Regions from separate parts of the Gallintestinimicrobium propionicum genome, predicted to be linked through region 1. Evidence: predicted binding sites of a transcription regulator. Region 1 holds the regulator's gene; the other holds the start of a gene.
What was found. The regulator NrdR, encoded in region 1, represses ribonucleotide reductase genes. The targets are predictions, from matches to a motif close to CACAANATNTTGTG.
Positions count from the first base shown of each region.

Region 1 (8,895 bases):
CTATGCGGAAGTGTCGGAATTGGCAGACGAGCAAGACTAAGGATCTTGTGATAGCAATATCGTGTGGGTTCAAGTCCCATCTTCCGCAGGAAATAAAAAAAGCCTTGAGTTTTCAAGGCTTTTTTTATTTCATAGAAATTTGTTTGAAATAGGGCATCAAGATATCTGCGCAGCAGTGCTGACGAAAAAGAATATCAGCTTTTCACCTTTACAAACCGGTTTAAAAAGCATACATTAGAAATGATATCTGTCGACGAAAAAGTAGTTGTCGGACTGGAATGAAACATACAGCGGAGGATGAGACAAAATGGATACAAACAGCAGAATGCAGATTGCAGATAAGGCGATGAAGAGCTTTATTGCAAGATATTTCCGGGATGATGAGGATGGAACCGGCATGATTACCGGCGAATTTTACTGGCCGAGGGCGGAGATCATGGAAGTTGTCATGGATGCCTGGGATAAGACCAAAGATCCTTATTATCAGGAACTGATGGGTAAAATGTACCGCGGATTTGTCAAAGAGTTTGGAGAAGACTGGTCGAACAATCCGTTTAATGATGATATCATGTGGATGACGATTGCCTGTGCAAGAGCCTATCAGGCATTTCACGAAGAGATTTATCTGCAGCAGGCAGAGAAGCATTTCAATCTGGTTTTTGACCGCGCATGGAGCGACGATCTGGGCGGAGGCCTGTTCTGGAGAATCGAAAATACGACGAAAAACGCCTGCATCAACGGTCCTGCAGCAATTGCAGCGAGCCTGTTATATCAGATTACTCAAAATCAGAGTTATTTGGATCGTGCGATTGCGATTTATGACTGGGAAGTGAAGAAGCTCTTTGGCGAAGATGGCGCGGTGTATGATTGTTATAACCTGGAAAAGGGCTTGAATGCGTGGTGTTCGACCTATAACCAGGGAACCTTTATCGGAGCGAGTGTATTTTTACATCAGCTTACCGGTGAAGAGAAATATGTAAAAAATGCGGTTCTGGCAGCGGATTATACAATGGAATACCTGTATAAAAACGGCATCATGAACAACGAAGCGGATGGAGACGACATGCCAGGATTTAAGGGGATTCTGGCAAGATGGCTCAGCAAGCTCGTTTATGAAGAGAACCAGACCAAATATTTTGCATGGATGGAGAAAAATGCGGACAGCGCATGGCTGCACCGTAACACGCAGAACCTGATGTGGACGGCATGGGAGTTCCCGACCAATGAGTTCCCGCGCTGCGCATGGGGCTGCAGCGCGGCGGTAGCACAGCAGTTTGCGTGTCTGCCGTACAAAAAATAAACAATAGAATGAACGCTCTGCGAACATTCTATTGTCATGAACAATAGAGAACGCACAAAAAGGGGAAATCATATGAAACGGGTACACTTAATTTGTAACGCACACCTCGACCCTGTATGGCTCTGGCGCTGGCAGGAAGGCTGCACGGAAGCGCTTTCCACATTCCGCACGGCAGAAGCCTTTACGGAGGAATTTCCGGACTTTGTGTTCAACCACAACGAAGCGATTTTATACGAATGGGTAAAGGAAAATGAGCCGGAGCTGTTTGCTCGCATTCAGCAGAAGGTCAAAGAGGGCAAATGGCATATCATGGGCGGCTGGTATTTGCAGCCCGACTGCAACATGCCAAACGGCGAATCCATTATCCGAAACATTTCGGAAGGACACCGGTTCTTCGAAGAAGAATTCGGCGTGCGCCCGACAACGGCGATTAACTTTGACTCCTTTGGTCATTCTGTAGGTCTGGTTCAGATCTTAAATCAGGCTGGCTATGATACTTATGTGGTATGCCGTCCGGCAAAGGCGCAGTTCCCGTTTGAGGAACAGGATTATCTGTGGAAAGGTCTTGCCGGTTCGGAGGTTCTGGTGCATCGTTCCGATGAAAACTATAACTCCGTTTACGGGCATGTCGGAAAAGAACTGGAACAGTTCCTCGAAGATACGAAGGACGAACCGGTATCCTTATATCTCTGGGGCGTCGGCGACCACGGCGGCGGACCCTCCAGAGTAGATTTGACCGATGTGACAAAGCTGATCAAAGAGCGTGCGGACGAACTGGAGATTATCCACTCCAATCCGGAAGCTTACTTTAAAGAGAGAAAAGCGGCCAAAACCTCCTATCCGGTTGTGGAAAAGAGCCTGAATCCGGTTGCAGAGGGATGCTATACGTCTCAGGTTCGGGTAAAACAGAAGCACCGCCTGCTGGAAAATGAGATTTTAGTCGGCGAAAAGATGGCGACGCAGGCAGAGCTGTTATACGGCACGAAATATCCGAAGGAAGAGATTCACGAAGCAGTTCGTGCATTGTTGTTCTCAGAGTTTCATGATGCGCTGCCTGGCTCCGGTACACAGCAGGTAGAAGAAGATACGCTGCGCCTGCTGGATCACGGTCTGGAGCTGATGTCCCGCGTCAACTGCAGAAGTGCGATTGCGCTGACTGCAGGTGAGGCACCGATCAAAGAAGGAAGCTCCTGCGCATTTTTATACAACCCGCATCCGTATCCGATTACCGGACAGTTCGCGTTTGAAGTCGGACTGCCCAAACAGAACTGGGATCCCTGCTTCTATCATCCGAGAGCATCTGTAAACGGCGAAGAAGTGCCGACCCAGTCGGAGATGGAATGCAGTCATTTCTGCATCGACTGGCGTAAGAGAGTTGTCGTGGAAGCAACCTTAAAACCATGTGCGATGAATTGGGTGGATGTCTGGTTTGATGCGATCGAAAAGCGTCCGACCTTTGAACGGATTTCCAGAAAAGAAAACTTTGTCTTTGACAACGGCAAAATGCGTATAGAGATCAACCCCAGAACTGGTCTGGTGGATTCCTGGAAGGTCGGGGATACCGAATACTTAAAGCCTGGCAGCTTTTGCCCGGTAGCGATCGACGGTACTTATAATTCCTGGGGACTCTGGAAAAATGAGCCCGGAGCGCGCAGAGCGTTTACACTGCTGACAGATCACGAGGGAAGCGAATTCTCCGGATTATACGAGCAGATCGATCCCTCTGTGCGCGTGATCGAGGACGGTAAGGTGCGTACGGTTGTGGAAGCGCTGTTTGGCTGGCATAACAGCAAGCTGTATCAGCGTTATATTCTGCCGAAGAACGATACGCATATGGATGTGGAAATCGGCGTATACTGGAACGAAAACGATACTGTTTTGAAATGGATGATTCCGTCTGCAATGGAGCAGGGAACCTATTACGGACAGGTAATGTTCGGCAGGGAAGCTCTGGCACAGGAAGGCCAGGAAGTTGTCGCACAGCGCTGGAATGCGTGGACGGACGGAGAAAAGACGTTTACGGCAGTCAACGGCGGCAGCTACGGAAGCAGCATCGAAGACGGCGTGATCGGACTGACGCTGCTGCACTCTGCGGGCTATTCTGCAGCGGATTTCGATGAGAAAAAGACGCTGCATGAGGTTCGTCACACCGTTCGGATGGAACAGGGAGAACGTAAGTTTGCATTCCGCTTTGAAGCAGGAAAGGCAGATCTTTTGGACAATGTGGACCGCACTGCACAGGCTTACAATGAAGAGCCTTATGTGCTCGCCCTCAATGCATCCGGAGCCGGAGAAAAGAAAGCACCCGCAATTTTGGTCGATCAGGCAAATGTTCTGGTCTCTGCATGGAAAAAGGCAGAAAACGGGGAAGGATATACGCTTCGTCTTTATGAGAGCACCGGTAAAGATACCACAGCAGTTGTAGAACTGCCGTTTGCAGGTGTTGCCTGCCCGGTATCTTTAAAAGGATTCGAGATCAAAACGCTTCATTATGACGAACAGACAAAACAGCTGGCAGAAGCAGATCTGTTGGACTGATTTCCAACACTGGAATGCACGCCCTTCGGGCATTCCAGTGTTAGGAAGAACAGAATCGCCCGCATGCAGACATTCCGCCGTATAGAAGTGACAAAGGAACGACAGGAAGACATGACAGAAAAAATTTGCAGCTTTTGGAATTATGAAAAAAAAGACCGGCCATTTAACGTCCTGTTAGCAGGAGTATCCTATTGTGATGGGACATATCGGATCGAGAGAAAGCCGGAAAATCTGTATTCATTTGAATATATTTACAGCGGAAAAGGGATGCTGGTGATCGACGGACAACGCCTGGAGCCGCGGGCGGGGGATGTCTATTTTTTAAAAAGAGGCATCCCACACTGCTATTGGTCGGATGAGGAGGAACCGTGGACGAAGATCTGGATCTGCTTTAACGGACTGATGGCGGAAGCAATGTTTTCTGCTTATCTGGACCGAACCGTATACCTGATGCACAACTGCGATATCTCCGGGCAGATGGAAGCACTCCTGCAGCGCCTGGAGCAGTTCGATGGGGATTACGATAAAATGGCGGACGAGACGGCAGTCGCAGTGCTGGAGATCCTCCAGAAGCTTCATAACCAGGGCAGCAGCCATACCCGCACGCTTCCGGAGCAGATTAAGGAATGGATCGATCTGCATGTGGAGGAAAATGTCAAGTTAGAGCAGCTGTGTGAAAGTCTGCATTATTCCAGAAACCATTTGATCAACCAGTTCCGGAACCGCTATCAGATCACGCCGTATCAGTATCTGCGAGAACAGAAAATCGAAGCGGCAAAGCGCTATCTGCTCTATTCCGGCATGTCGATTCAGGAAATCGCAGAGCGGCTGTCCTATACGGATGAAAATTATTTTCACAGCTGCTTTAAAGAGGCGACCGGACTGACCCCGGGCAATTTCCGAAAATTCGGTTCGGTCTATCCGACGGAGTACGGACAGAAGCAATAATGTGGCGCAGGCAGAGTCTTTTCAAAAAAGGCAGGCGCCAAAAAGCTTGCAAAATCAGGGAATGATTGACAGCTCGGGCTGTTTTCATTATAATTTACTCATAGTAGAAAGTGCTGAAACTACAGCAGTTTCTGCATGAGGAATGAATGAAAACGGCCCGGATTTTTTCTGTTCGGGCAGACAGGAGCAGAAAGATGAAATGCCCTTTTTGCGGTCGGGACAATACGAGAGTAATTGATTCCCGTCCATCCGATGATAATAACGCGATTCGCCGCCGCCGGGTATGCGATGTGTGCGGCAAACGTTTTACGACCTATGAAAAGGTAGAGACGATCCCTCTGATTGTCATCAAAAAAGATAACAACCGGGAGCCCTACGACCGTTCCAAGATCGAAGCCGGCGTGCTGCGTGCCTGCCATAAGCGTCCGGTCAGCGCCAACGAGATCACAGGGCTGATCGACGAAGTGGAGACAGATATTTTTTCCAGGGAAGAAAAGGAGATCCCAAGCAGCGTGATCGGGGAGCTGGTCATGAACAAACTGAAAGATCTGGATGCGGTCGCCTATGTGCGGTTTGCTTCTGTTTACCGCGAATTTAAAGACGTAAATACCTTTTTTGACGAACTGCGCAAGGCCGTTGAAAAAAAGAAAAAATAAATCTTGCAATTTGATTCACTCCTGTATACAATAAGTGAGGCGTTGGGAAAGACGACGCTCTGTTTTTCGCCGCACGGGAATTCGCTTCCCGATGAAAAACGCGTTGGTGTATCCCGACACAGCTTTTTGGTGCGGACAGCTGCCGCAACCGGAAAGTACAACTGAATAAAGATCAAATCAAAAAGGAGAAACACATGAAGACAAAAGCAGGAAAAAAAGTTCTTTTGACTTTGGTGTGCGCAGCACTGACTATTGCACTGGGCGCGTGCTCGGGCGATAAGGCGGGAAAGGAATCTTCTCAGATTACCATTGGAATTCCTCAGGATGTGGACAGTCTTGACCCCCACAAAGCAGTGGCGGCGGGAACCAAAGAGGTATTGTTCAATGTATTCGAAGGTCTTGTAAAGCCTGACAGCGAAGGAAACTTAAACGACGCTGTAGCAGAGAGCCATACCATTTCGGAAGATGGAAAAGTGTATACCTTCACGCTTCGCGATGGGGTAAAATTTCATGACGGCACAACTGTTACGGCGGAAGATGTAAAATATTCCATTGACAGATGTGCCGATACCAGTAACGGTGACCCGTTGGTATCGGCTTTTTTGGCGATTGACAGCGTGAATATCATTGATGAGAAAACCGTTGAGATCGTATTAAAAGAAGGAAATACCGACTTCCTCCCTTACCTGACCGCAGCGATCATACCGGCAGCCAACGAGGATCCTGAGAGCAATCCGATCGGAACCGGCCCGTACAAATATGTATCCCGTTCCCCTCAGGAAAATGTGATCTTAGAGAAATTCGATGAATACTGGGGTACACCGGCAAACATCGATACCGTAAAGCTTCAGGTAATCGCGAATGCGGACACGATTGTGACCAGCTTAAACGGCGGTTCAGTTGATATGTTTGCGAGAATTTCCCAGGCACAGGCAGATCAGCTGTCCGATGATTTCGATGTGCTGGAAGGTACGATGAACCTTGTGCAGGCGATGTATTTAAACAATGCAAAGGAGCCCTTTAACGATGTACGGGTTCGCCAGGCACTTTGCTATGCGGTAGATCCGCAGGGCATTATGGACATGATTTCCGATGGAAAGGGATCGCAGATCGGCAGCAGCATGTTCCCGTCGTTCGGCAAATATTATATGGAAGAGTTAAATGATCTGTATACGACCAATATCGAAAAGGCAAAGGAGCTGTTGACAGAGGCTGGCTATCCCGACGGATTTTCCTTTACGCTGACCGTTCCTTCCAACTATCAGCAGCATATCGATACCGCGCAGGTAATTGCAGAACAGTTAAAGGAGATCGGTGTAACTGCCAACATCCAGCTGATCGAATGGGAGAGCTGGCTGTCTGATGTTTATTCCGACCGTAATTATGAAGCGACCGTAGTTGGCGTAGACGCATCCAGTCTGACTGCAGCAGCGCTGCTGTCCAGATTCGAAAGCACTGCTTCCAATAATTTCATTAACTTTAATGATCCTGCCTATGACGAAGCATACAAAGCGGCAGCAGCAAGCGCAGACGATGACGAAAAGACCGGATATTATAAGGAATGCGAAAAGATTCTGGCAGAGGATGCGGCAAATGTATACATTCAGGATCTGCCTTCCTTTGTAGCCCTGAACAAAAAATACGGCGGTTACGAGTTCTACCCGCTGTATGTACAGGATTTTGCAAAGCTGTATATCGTTGACGAACAGACGGAGTAAAAATTCATGAAGTATTTGGCAAAAAAACTGGCTGGTTTTGTGATGACTATGCTGGTGGTATCTTTCCTGGTATTTGCGGCGTTTGCCGTAATACCGGGAGATCCGGCCACAGCGATGCTGGGCACGCAGGCGACCCCTGAAAAACTGGCGGCGCTGCGGGAACAGATGGGATTAAATGAACCGCTCTTGGTGCGCTTTGGCAGCTGGGCGGTCAATTTTATACAGGGAGATTTCGGAACCTCCTACAAGTATCAGATGTCGGTGCGCAGCATGATCGCCGAAAAGATTCCGGTCACGCTGACACTTACGGCGATGTCCTTTCTGATTATGGTGGCAGTTTCGATTCCGGTCGGTCTGTTCTGCGCGCATCACGCGGGTGGAAAGGTAGATCGTATCGTCCTGATCGTCAATCAGGTGATCATGGCGATTCCACCGTTCTTTTCGGGCATCCTGATCACGCTTCTGTTTGGTCTTGTGCTGCATTTGTTTACACCGGGCGGGTATGTGTCCTATACGACGAGTGTCACAGGCTTTCTGGGATACCTGATCTTTCCGTCGGTCGCGATTGCGCTGCCGAAAGCGGCGATGGCGATCAAGCTGCTGCGCACATCCGTACTGTCTGAGATGAAGCTGGATTATGTCCGCACGGCATACAGCAGGGGAAATAATACCAAAGGAGTGCTGTACCAGCATGTGCTGCGCAACGCGATCATTCCGGTTATTACGTTTCTGGGCATGGCGCTTGCGGATATGGTCGCGGGAAGTATTGTTATCGAACGGGTGTTCAATATCCCCGGACTGGGCAGGATTTTGCTGACTTCAATTTCCAACCGGGACTATCCTGTAGTACAGGCGATCATTGTATTTATCGCATTTATCGTTATTTTTACAAATTTCCTGGTGGATCTTCTGTATCAGAAGATGGACCCCAGAATTACATTGGATTGATTAGGCGATTATGAAAAAGAAAATGAACAAAAATCTGACAGTTGGACTCTGGCTTACCGGAATCATGCTGACGCTGATTCTGGTAGGTTTTTTCTGGACACCCTATAATCCGGAGACGATGGATAACGCAGCAAAGCTATCCGGCGTCTCTTTTTCGCATCTGATGGGCTGCGACAATTTCGGACGGGACATTTTCAGCAGAGTATTAAAAGGCGGCGGCACGACGTTTTGCGTGGCGCTTGGCACAGTAGCGATCGGCACGGTATTTGGTGTTATCATCGGGGCGTTTACCGGATATTTCGGTGGAATTTTGGATGAAGTTTTGATGCGCATCAACGATGTGCTGTTTGCATTTCCAAGCATCCTGCTGGCGCTTGTGTTCGTAACCCTTCTTGGCGGCGGCACATGGAACGTGATTATTGCGCTGGGCATTGCATTTATCCCGAGCTTTGCGAGAATTGTCCGCGGCGAGTTTATCCGCTGTAAAAATATGGATTATGTCAGAAGCGCGAAGCTGGCGGGAGCGGGCAATCTGCGAATTATGTTTGTCCATATCCTGCCCAATACCGTACCGGTGCTTTTGTCTGCAATCATGATCGGCTTTAACAATGCCGTGCTGGCGGAAGCAGGGATGAGCTATCTGGGCATCGGCGTGCAGCCGCCGCAGTCCAGTCTTGGAAGAATGCTGTCGGAAGCACAGACCTATCTGTTTTCTGCCCCGGGCTTTGCGTTGTTTCCGGGAATTTTTCTGATTATGCTGGTGCTGGGATTTTCTCTGCTCGGAGAA
Region 1 covers NZ_JAOQJY010000009.1:5,867-14,761, reverse strand. The annotation lists tRNA gene OCV62_RS08170 (tRNA-Leu) at 5-88, shown strand; gene OCV62_RS08165 (glycoside hydrolase family 76 protein) at 308-1,300, shown strand; gene OCV62_RS08160 (glycoside hydrolase family 38 N-terminal domain-containing protein) at 1,373-3,838, shown strand; gene OCV62_RS08155 (helix-turn-helix domain-containing protein) at 3,926-4,786, shown strand; gene nrdR (transcriptional regulator NrdR) at 4,981-5,442, shown strand; gene OCV62_RS08145 (ABC transporter substrate-binding protein) at 5,637-7,160, shown strand; gene OCV62_RS08140 (ABC transporter permease) at 7,167-8,108, shown strand; gene OCV62_RS08135 (ABC transporter permease) at 8,119-8,895, shown strand, end outside.

Region 2 (8,895 bases), on a different contig from region 1:
CAATATAGCCGCAGGTACGCCTTGCGACGTTTAATTTGTTCTGATCGGTGCAGCCACATTTCGGACATTTCCAAATGAGCTTTTTGTGTTCATCCTCAACGATCTGAATTTCGCCGGTATAACCGCATTCCTGGCAATAGTCGCTCTTGGTGTTTAACTCTGCGTACATGATGTTGTCGTAGATAAAGCGCATGACCTGAATGACAGCCGGGATGTTGTCCTGCATATCGGGAACCTCCACATAGCTGATCGCTCCGCCGGTGGAAAGCGCCTGGAACTGGGACTCGAATTTCAGCTTGGAAAAAGCGTCGATTGGCTCGGTAACGTGCACATGGTAGCTGTTGGTGATATAGTTCTTGTCCGTTATGCCCTCGATGATGCCGAAACGCTTCTGCAGGCATTTGGCGAACTTGTAGGTTGTACTCTCGATCGGAGAACCGTAAATGGAGAACGCGATATTGGTTTCCCGTTTCCATTTGTTGCAGGCATCGTTCATGTGCTGCATGACTTCCAGTGCGAACGGGGTCGCTTCCGGATCGGTGTGGGATTTGCCGGTCATGTATTTGACACATTCGTACAGACCAGCATAGCCAAGGGAAATCGTGGAGTAGCCGCCGTAGAGCAGCTTGTCGATCGTTTCGCCTTTTTTGAGACGGGCAAGAGCACCGTACTGCCAGAGGATCGGGGCAGCGTCAGATAAAGTACCCTCTAAACGCTTATGGCGAAGCATCAGGGCGCGATAGCACAAATCAAGACGCTCGTCGAAAATTTCCCAGAATTTCTTGAAATCCCCGCCGGAGGAAAGTGCGACGTCAGGTAGGTTGATGGTTACGACGCCCTGGTTGAAGCGGCCGTAGAATTTGTAATTGCCGTTTTCATCCTTCCAGGGACTCAGGCAGCTGCGGCAGCCCATAACGGGGAAGCAGTTGCCTTCTTTTAATTCTTTCATTTTCTTTTCAGAAATATAATCAGGGACCAGACGCCTTGCGGTGCATTTTGCTGCGAGCTGTGTCAGGTAGAAGTATTCGGAGTCCTCTTCCACGTTGTCGTCTTCGAGCACATAGATCAGCTTGGGGAACGCGGGAGTAATCCATACGCCTGCTTCGTTCTTGACGCCCTGATAGCGCTGTTTTAAGGTTTCTTCGATAATCAGTGCGAGATCCTTTTTTTCCTGCGCATTTTTTGCCTCATTCAGATACATGAAGACCGTCAAAAACGGTGCCTGGCCGTTTGTGGTCATCAGGGTGATGATCTGGTACTGAATGGTCTGTACGCCCTTGGTGATCTCACGGTGCAGACGGGTTTCCACGATATCGTTGAGTTGTTCGGGAGTCGCCTGGGTGTTGAGAATTTTCATTTCTTCGGCAACTTCGGTGCGGATCTTTTCCCGGGAAACCTGTACGAAAGGCGCGAGGTGTGCGAGAGAAATACTCTGTCCGCCGTACTGGTTGCTTGCCACCTGCGCGATGATCTGGGTCGCGATGTTGCAGGCTGTGGAAAAGCTGTGGGGCTTTTCAATTTTGGTTTCGCTGATGACGGTGCCGTTCTGCAGCATATCCTCGAGGTTTACGAGGTCGCAGTTGTGCATGTGCTGTGCGAAGTAGTCGGAATCGTGGAAGTGGATCAGCCCCTTCTGGTCAGCCTCTACGATGTCGGAAGGCAGTAAAAGGCGCTGGGTTAAGTCACGGCTGACCTCACCTGCCATGTAGTCACGCTGTACGCTGTTGACCGTAGGGTTTTTGTTGGAATTTTCCTGTTTGGCCTCTTCGTTGTTGCATTCGATCAGCGAAAGGATCCGGGTATCCGTGGTGTTGGATTTGCGGATCAGAGAGCGCTGATAGCGGTACTGGACATAGTGCTTCGCGAGGTCGAAAGCGCCGGTTGCCATGATCTGGTTTTCTACCATATCCTGTACTTCTTCTACGGATACAGCGCGTCCGATCTTGTTGCATTTATATTCGACGTAGTCTGCAATATCGTGAATCTGTTCCGGAGAAAGTCTGGTTCCTTCCTCAGAGTTGTTGGCCTTTGTGATGGCCGCCACAATTTTTTCGGAATCGAAAGTGGCTTCAGAGCCGTTCCTCTTGATGATTTTCATAGTCTCCCTCTCCTTTTTCGTGCAAAAATCTCGGAAAACGGAGTAAATGACAGTTTCTCGAGATTTAACATAAAATCTGACATGCTCCGGCAGTGTTCTTCTACTGTGGAGTGCAAGCATTATTATATAACCGAAGTCCTGATAAAATAGTTGCACAAGCAACAAATATAGGATATAATACAAAATATAGTGGTTTGCACAAAAATAGACTACATGATGGTGTGAAAATATGGAACAATTTATTGGCTTTTGGGACTTGACAAAAGAACAGCAGGAGCGTTTGGCAGCGGACGGGATGTTGAATATCCGGACGTTTGGAAAGCGCCAGGTGCTGATGAATCAGGACGACGACGCGGACAATGTGGGCGTTATGCTGAGCGGAACCGCCTTTTTGGAGAGTATGAATCAGGAGGGACAGCGACGGATTCTGGATTATTATGAGCCGAAGGAGAGTTTTACACGGAAATGCTTTCCGGATGTGGAGGGCGTATGCTACGTCATTTCGCGTTCCGGCTGCCAGGTTGCTTTTTTGAATGACAGAAAGCTGTCGTCGGCTTATAAAAAATATGAAAAGCGCGGGCAGCTTCTGGAGGAAATTCTGATGGGAACCCAGAAACGTGCGCTGATGCACGCGGATGTGCTGGGGCAGAAGACGCTGCGGCAGAAGCTGATGACGTATTTTCAGTTTTTGAACCGCCAGAAGGGCAGAGATGGTTTTTCTTTGCCGTTTTCCTATACGGACTGCGCGGACTATCTGTTTGTGGATCGCAGCGCGATGATGCGCGAACTGGGACGGATGAAGGAGGAAGGACTGATTCGGACGGAAGGGAAGAAAATCTGGCTGGAGGAGAAAAAACTGCGGTGAAGATATCAGGGAGAAGGGAAGATAAAAAAACAACAGCTATTATTGGTAGAATTCGCAAAGATGTGGGGGCATATTGGGGTTTTGCTGTCGTGTTTGTTTTGTATGATATTGCAGCGCATGCGATGTTTCATGCGTTCTGTCCCTCCGTGTTTTTATTTGGTCTGCCTTGTCCCGGCTGTGGGATGACGCGGGCGGTGTTCTTTTTTATCACAGGGCAGTTTCAGAGGGGAATGCAGATGAATCCGCTGGGGCTTCTGTGGATTCTATGGGCTGCTTATCTGGTGGTTATGCGGTATGGGTTTGGGAAAAAAGCGAAAGGGCTGATGACGGCTGCGGGCGTGATTGTAGTGCTGATGGTCGCAGTCTATTTGTATCGAATGTATTGCTTCTTCCCCGGAGAGCCGCCGATTAGCTACACATCGGGCAGTCTGGCGGAGCGGCTTATTCCGGGGTATCGGAAGTGGATTCTGGGATTGGTTCGAATGCTGCAGGGGTGAGAGACGCTGCGTTACTCATGACAATAGAATGCTCGCAGAGCGTGCATTCTATTGTTTGCTCCAGCGTCCGGACGCGCCGCAGGGCAGCACCAGTCCGTTGTCTGTAACGGGCAGTCCGATTTCGGATGCTTCGGTGTGTCCGCCGAATTTCGGCGTAATGGCAGTCTGCATCATATAGTTTAAAACAGCAGGCTGTAGACCGGTTGTATAGGAGTTGATCAGGAAAAAGAGCGGGTCATCGGACAGAATCTGAGTCGTCAGTTCGATGAAGGGATAGATGCTCTCTTCAATTTTCCAGATTTCGCCTTTAGGACCTCTGCCGTAGGAGGGAGGATCCATGATGATGCCATCATAGTGGTTGCCGCGGCGGATTTCACGTTCGACAAATTTTACACAGTCATCTACGAGCCAGCGGATCGGAGTATCGGAAAGACCGGAAGCCGCTGCGTTTTCTTTTGCCCAGGTAACCATGCCCTTGGAAGCGTCCACATGGGTGACTGCTGCGCCTGCCTTCGCTGCGGACAGGGTAGCGCCGCCGGTGTAGGCGAACAGATTCAGCACTTTAACCGGGCGGCCAGCGTTGGCAATCAGGTTGCCAAACCAGTCCCAGTTTGTTGCCTGTTCCGGAAACAGACCGGTATGTTTGAAGCTAAACGGCTTTAAACGGAAGGTCAGTTCGCGGTAATGGATGCTCCATTCCTCGGGCAGATTGAAAAATTCCCATTCGCCGCCGCCCTTGGAGCTGCGATGATAATGGCCGTTTTTCTTTTTCCAGCCGGGATTTTTGCGGGGGGTATTCCAGATGACCTGCGGATCGGGACGCACGAGAAGATAATCTCCCCAGCGTTCCAGCTTTTCTCCGCTGGAAGTATCCAGCACTTCATAATCTTTCCATTGATCTGCGATCCACATATTTTCCTCTCATTTCTGCGCACGCTTTTTGCGCATGCCGAGTTTGTGTCAAGTGCGCACAGACACAAATCTCGCGATTGAAAAATTTTATTTTTCAATCTTTATTCTTCATTTTGTAAGTAATATAGTTACAGGAATTATCTGCAAAGTATCCGGGCAAAACTGCGTTTGCGCGTGTATGCACAGGATAATAATACGAGATTATCATACAGGAAGTGCGCCCAAAAAGCAATCATTCTATTGCTGGAGCGTTGCGATGAAAAAAATCGTTACTGTTCACCCACTTAAAATTTCCACATCCGGCATAAATTCTGAAATTCCTCTGCGGAGGACGAAAGGTATTTGTTGCGGTGCCGGATCAGGTATAGGCTGCGGGTCAGGATGTCGGGCGGAAGCGGAAGGGAGACAAGATCTCCGGATTTCAGTGCATCCCGGACGAGAAGCTCCGGTAAAATTGCGATGCCGAGACCGTTTTGGGCGGCGCGGATGAGGGCGAGGGTGCTGACGCTTTCCCAGGCGGGCGCGATCTGGATGCCGCCGGATAAAAAGAGACTTTCGACGATTTCCCTGCCGGCACTGCCTGGTTCGCGTAAAAGGAGGGGGCAGGAAGCAGCGTCGGCGAGGGTGACCGTCCGGTTGGCGGCAAGCGGATGTCCGGGAGCTGCGACCATGCAGAGCATATCGGCAGAAAAGACCTCTGAAATGATTTCCGGGTGAGTGACAGTGCCTTCGACCAGGGCAAAATCCAGCTGATTGTCGACGACTGCCTGCTCGATTGTGCCGGTATTTTTGATCGTTACATAGATTTTGATTTCCGGGTGCTGCTCCTGATAGGTTTTGACAAGGGAGGGGAGCAGGCAGGTGCCGAGAGTGATGCTGGAGCCAATATGGAGCGGGGCATTTGCATCCCAGGCGGGAATTTTGTTTTCCATTTCTGAAAAAAGTGACACGATATGGAGTGCATATTCATAGAAGCGATGCCCGTTCTCCGTCGGGTAAATCCGTCGGGAGAGGCGGTCGAACAGGCGGATATGATAATATTCCTCCAGCTCCTTGATCGCCAGACTGACGGACGGTTGAGCCAGATGCAGGCTGTTCGATGCGAGGGTGATGCTTTTTTGCTGATATACGGCGACAAAAATTTTCATATGACGCAGAGTCATGGCGGTTCCTCCAAGGTGATCGAGTGAAAAATAAGTGTGATCGCTTATTTTCACGCAGTTATTTGTACCGAAGGTGTCAAAAGACTGCTCCTGCACAGCTTATATAATAAAAATATTATATATTTTATACTATAATACTATTTTACTTATATTACAAGAAAAGGTATGATAAGAACGATTACAAGAGGCTGTACGATGTTAGAAACAAACAGAAGCAGCGGGCATGCGAAAAAGCGTGCGCAGAAATGAGAGGAAAGCATGAAGGAGAAATGGACGAAGATCCGAAAAGTATTTTTTTCCACGCTGTATTTAAGCGCGTTTACGTTCGGCGGCGGATACGTCATCGTCACGCTGATGAAAAAGAAATTTGTAGATGAGCTGCACTGGATCGATGAAGAGGAAATGCTCGATCTGGTGGCGATTGCGCAGTCCGCGCCGGGAGCGATTGCGGTAAACGGTGCAATCGTCGTAGGTTACAAGCTGGCGGGCCTCGCAGGGGCACTCGCAGCGATCATCGGAACGATTATTCCGCCGTTTGTGATTTTGTCGGTGATCTTTTATTTTTATGCGGCATTTTCTTCTAATTATATTGTAAAAACGGTGCTGGACGGCATGCAGGCGGGCGTCGGCGCGGTCATTGCGTCGGTTGTCTATGATATGGGCAGCGGCATCGTGGCAGGGAAACAAAAATCGTCCCTCGCAATTATGGCGGCAGCGTTCCTTGCGGTCTGCATTTTTAATGTCAACGTGGTCTATGTCGTGATCTTCTGTATCGTGCTCGGAGTGGTACGGACCCTGATCCGGAAGAGAAAGGAGAAAAAGAAATGATTTACTGGCAGCTTTTTCTGAGCTTTTTGCAGATCGGAATGTTCAGCTTCGGCGGCGGCTATGCAGCGCTTCCGCTGATTCAGGAGCAGGTAGTGACGCAGCATGGGTGGCTGTCGAGATCGGAATTTACCGACCTGATTACAATTTCCCAGATGACGCCCGGACCGATTGCAGTCAATTCCGCGACGTTTGTCGGCATCCGGCTGGCAGGCTTTTTGGGAGCGCTGGCGGCGACATTTGGCTGTATTTTTCCGTCGTGCATCCTGGTAACGGTGCTGTCCTATCTTTATTTAAAATACCGTAAAATGAGCATGCTGCAGGGCGTGCTGGAAACGCTGCGTCCGGCAGTTGTGTCGATGATCGCGGCGGCAGGCGTATCGATCCTGATCACTGCGTTCTGGAATGACGCGGTGAGCTTTATGTCGACGAAGTGGGATTCGATCGTGATTTTTGTTGTCGCAGTATGGCTGTTAAAAAAGAAAAACTGGAATCCGATTCTTGTGATGGTGCTGAGCGGTTTTGCAAAGCTGGCAGTGCAGGGTGTGCTTGCGCTGGTTGGCATAGTATGATAAGGTAGGAATAGAACAAAGCATCCGGATGCGCTGAGGCGGAGGCACAGTAAAATGTCGTTCAAAGTGCGCAGCCAACAATAGAATGCACACTCTGCGAGCATTCTATTGTCATGAATAAACGCCGTCGGTCTGGGAACGCGGCAGAAAAGAGGGACGTATGGAGTATCGTGTAAAAACAATATTTAATAAGGAAGAAATCGAATCCTGTCAGCGGTTTTCGATGGATCATTTTATGTGGACATGTCTGCAGAAACCGGAGGCTTACGGGTGGATGGGCTACCTGAAGGATCAGGGACTTTTCGTGAAGCTGGTCTGCAAAGAAAAGGATCCGAAGCGCGTTTACCACAATTTTATGGATATGGTCTGTGAGGACAGCGCGATGGAGGTTTTCCTTGCATTCCCCGAAAAGGGTGAAGCGCTGACCAATGATGTAATGTATTTAAATTTTGAAGTCAATTCCAACGGTGCGATGTATGCAGCATATGGAAAGGGAAGAAAAGGCCGTAAACCGATGCCGGAGAAATATCTGCAGGTTGTAGACTGCAAAGCGGACAGACAGGAGGACAGCTGGACACTGACTTATCTGATCCCTGAGAGCTATCTGAAGGAAGAGGCAGGAGTGGAAAAGCTGGATGGGGAGACCGAGTTTTACTGTAACTTCTATAAGATAGCCCAGACTCCTGAAATTGAGCATTATGCTTCCTGGTCTCCGATCGATAATCCGACACCGAACTTCCATTTGCCGATATTCTTCGCGAAGGCACAGATCGTGGAGTAAGTGGGACGAGTTTTTGCCACAGTTCACCGCGCCATTCGCGATACAATAGAATGTACGCTCCGTGAACATTCTATTGTTATGAATCGCAGCTGCGCTGCTTTTGGCTTAGAGTTTTAGCCACAGTTCACCGCGCCATTCGCAAAACGCAGCTGCGCTGCTTTCCGCTGCTTGCGCAGCTCCTTTTGCTCATCGATTGGCGCTCCCTTCGTGATTCCTTGTGCACAGATCCTCATGCGAGCATGAATCCGTGCGCAAGGAATCACGAGTGAACTGTTGTATCGAAAAATGTACAAAAAAAGAGAAAAGTTTTTGAAAAAAAGCCTTGCAATTTTGTAGGGCTTACTTTATACTACTAAGTGCTGTGACATGATAGCGAAGAAGCATAAGGTTGCTGCAACGGAAAATACATAATCCCTGCAGGTTTTTATGCGGAGCGAATGTCAAGTTAGTAAACTGACGACAAGTCACTGTACCAGATAACAGCACCTGTCACGAGACAGGGGAAACGACGTGGAGTCCACGATAAGAGAAAGAAAGGATCTTTCAGGGTTGCTTATCAAGAGGACACACACGGGAACGTGTACAGTCACCGCTTGTCGCACTTATCTCAAAAGCGCGAAAAGGAGGCGACTTTTTTTATGGCAAATCAGGTAATGAGGATTACACTGAAAGCTTACGATCATCAGTTAGTTGATGCGTCTGCGAAGAAAATCATCGAAACAGTCAAGAAAAATGGAGCACAGGTGAGCGGACCGGTACCGCTTCCCACTAAGAAGGAAGTAGTTACGATTCTGCGTGCCGTACACAAGTACAAAGACTCCAGAGAACAGTTCGAGCGCCGCACACACAAGAGACTGATCGATATCATTGCACCCACACCCAAGACCGTTGATGCTCTGCAGAGACTGGAAATGCCTGCTGGTGTGTACATCGATATCAAAATGAAAACAAACAAGTAATTGCAAGAACCTCTACAGAGACGTATGAATAGTCCAACTGCTTTAACCACTTCTGATGCAGAAGCAGGAAAGTTGCGAACATTCCGCTATGTAGAAATCAACAGGAGGTCAAACGAACAATGAAAAAAGCGATTTTAGCTACCAAAGTCGGAATGACTCAAATCTTCAACGAAGACGGCGTGCTGATCCCGGTAACCGTACTTCAGGCTGGTCCCTGTGTCGT
Region 2 covers NZ_JAOQJY010000020.1:27,983-36,877, forward strand. The annotation lists gene nrdD (anaerobic ribonucleoside-triphosphate reductase) at 1-2,098, opposite strand, end outside; gene OCV62_RS13720 (Crp/Fnr family transcriptional regulator) at 2,328-2,963, shown strand; gene OCV62_RS13725 (DUF2752 domain-containing protein) at 3,026-3,460, shown strand; gene OCV62_RS13730 (class I SAM-dependent methyltransferase) at 3,509-4,372, opposite strand; gene OCV62_RS13735 (LysR family transcriptional regulator) at 4,657-5,535, opposite strand; gene OCV62_RS13740 (chromate transporter) at 5,794-6,363, shown strand; gene OCV62_RS13745 (chromate transporter) at 6,360-6,932, shown strand; gene OCV62_RS13750 (carbohydrate-binding family 9-like protein) at 7,093-7,713, shown strand; gene rpsJ (30S ribosomal protein S10) at 8,352-8,672, shown strand; gene rplC (50S ribosomal protein L3) at 8,792-8,895, shown strand, end outside.
Region 2: nrdD (anaerobic ribonucleoside-triphosphate reductase) is a predicted target of NrdR. The motif match lies at 2,277-2,290, and genes of this name have one in related genera.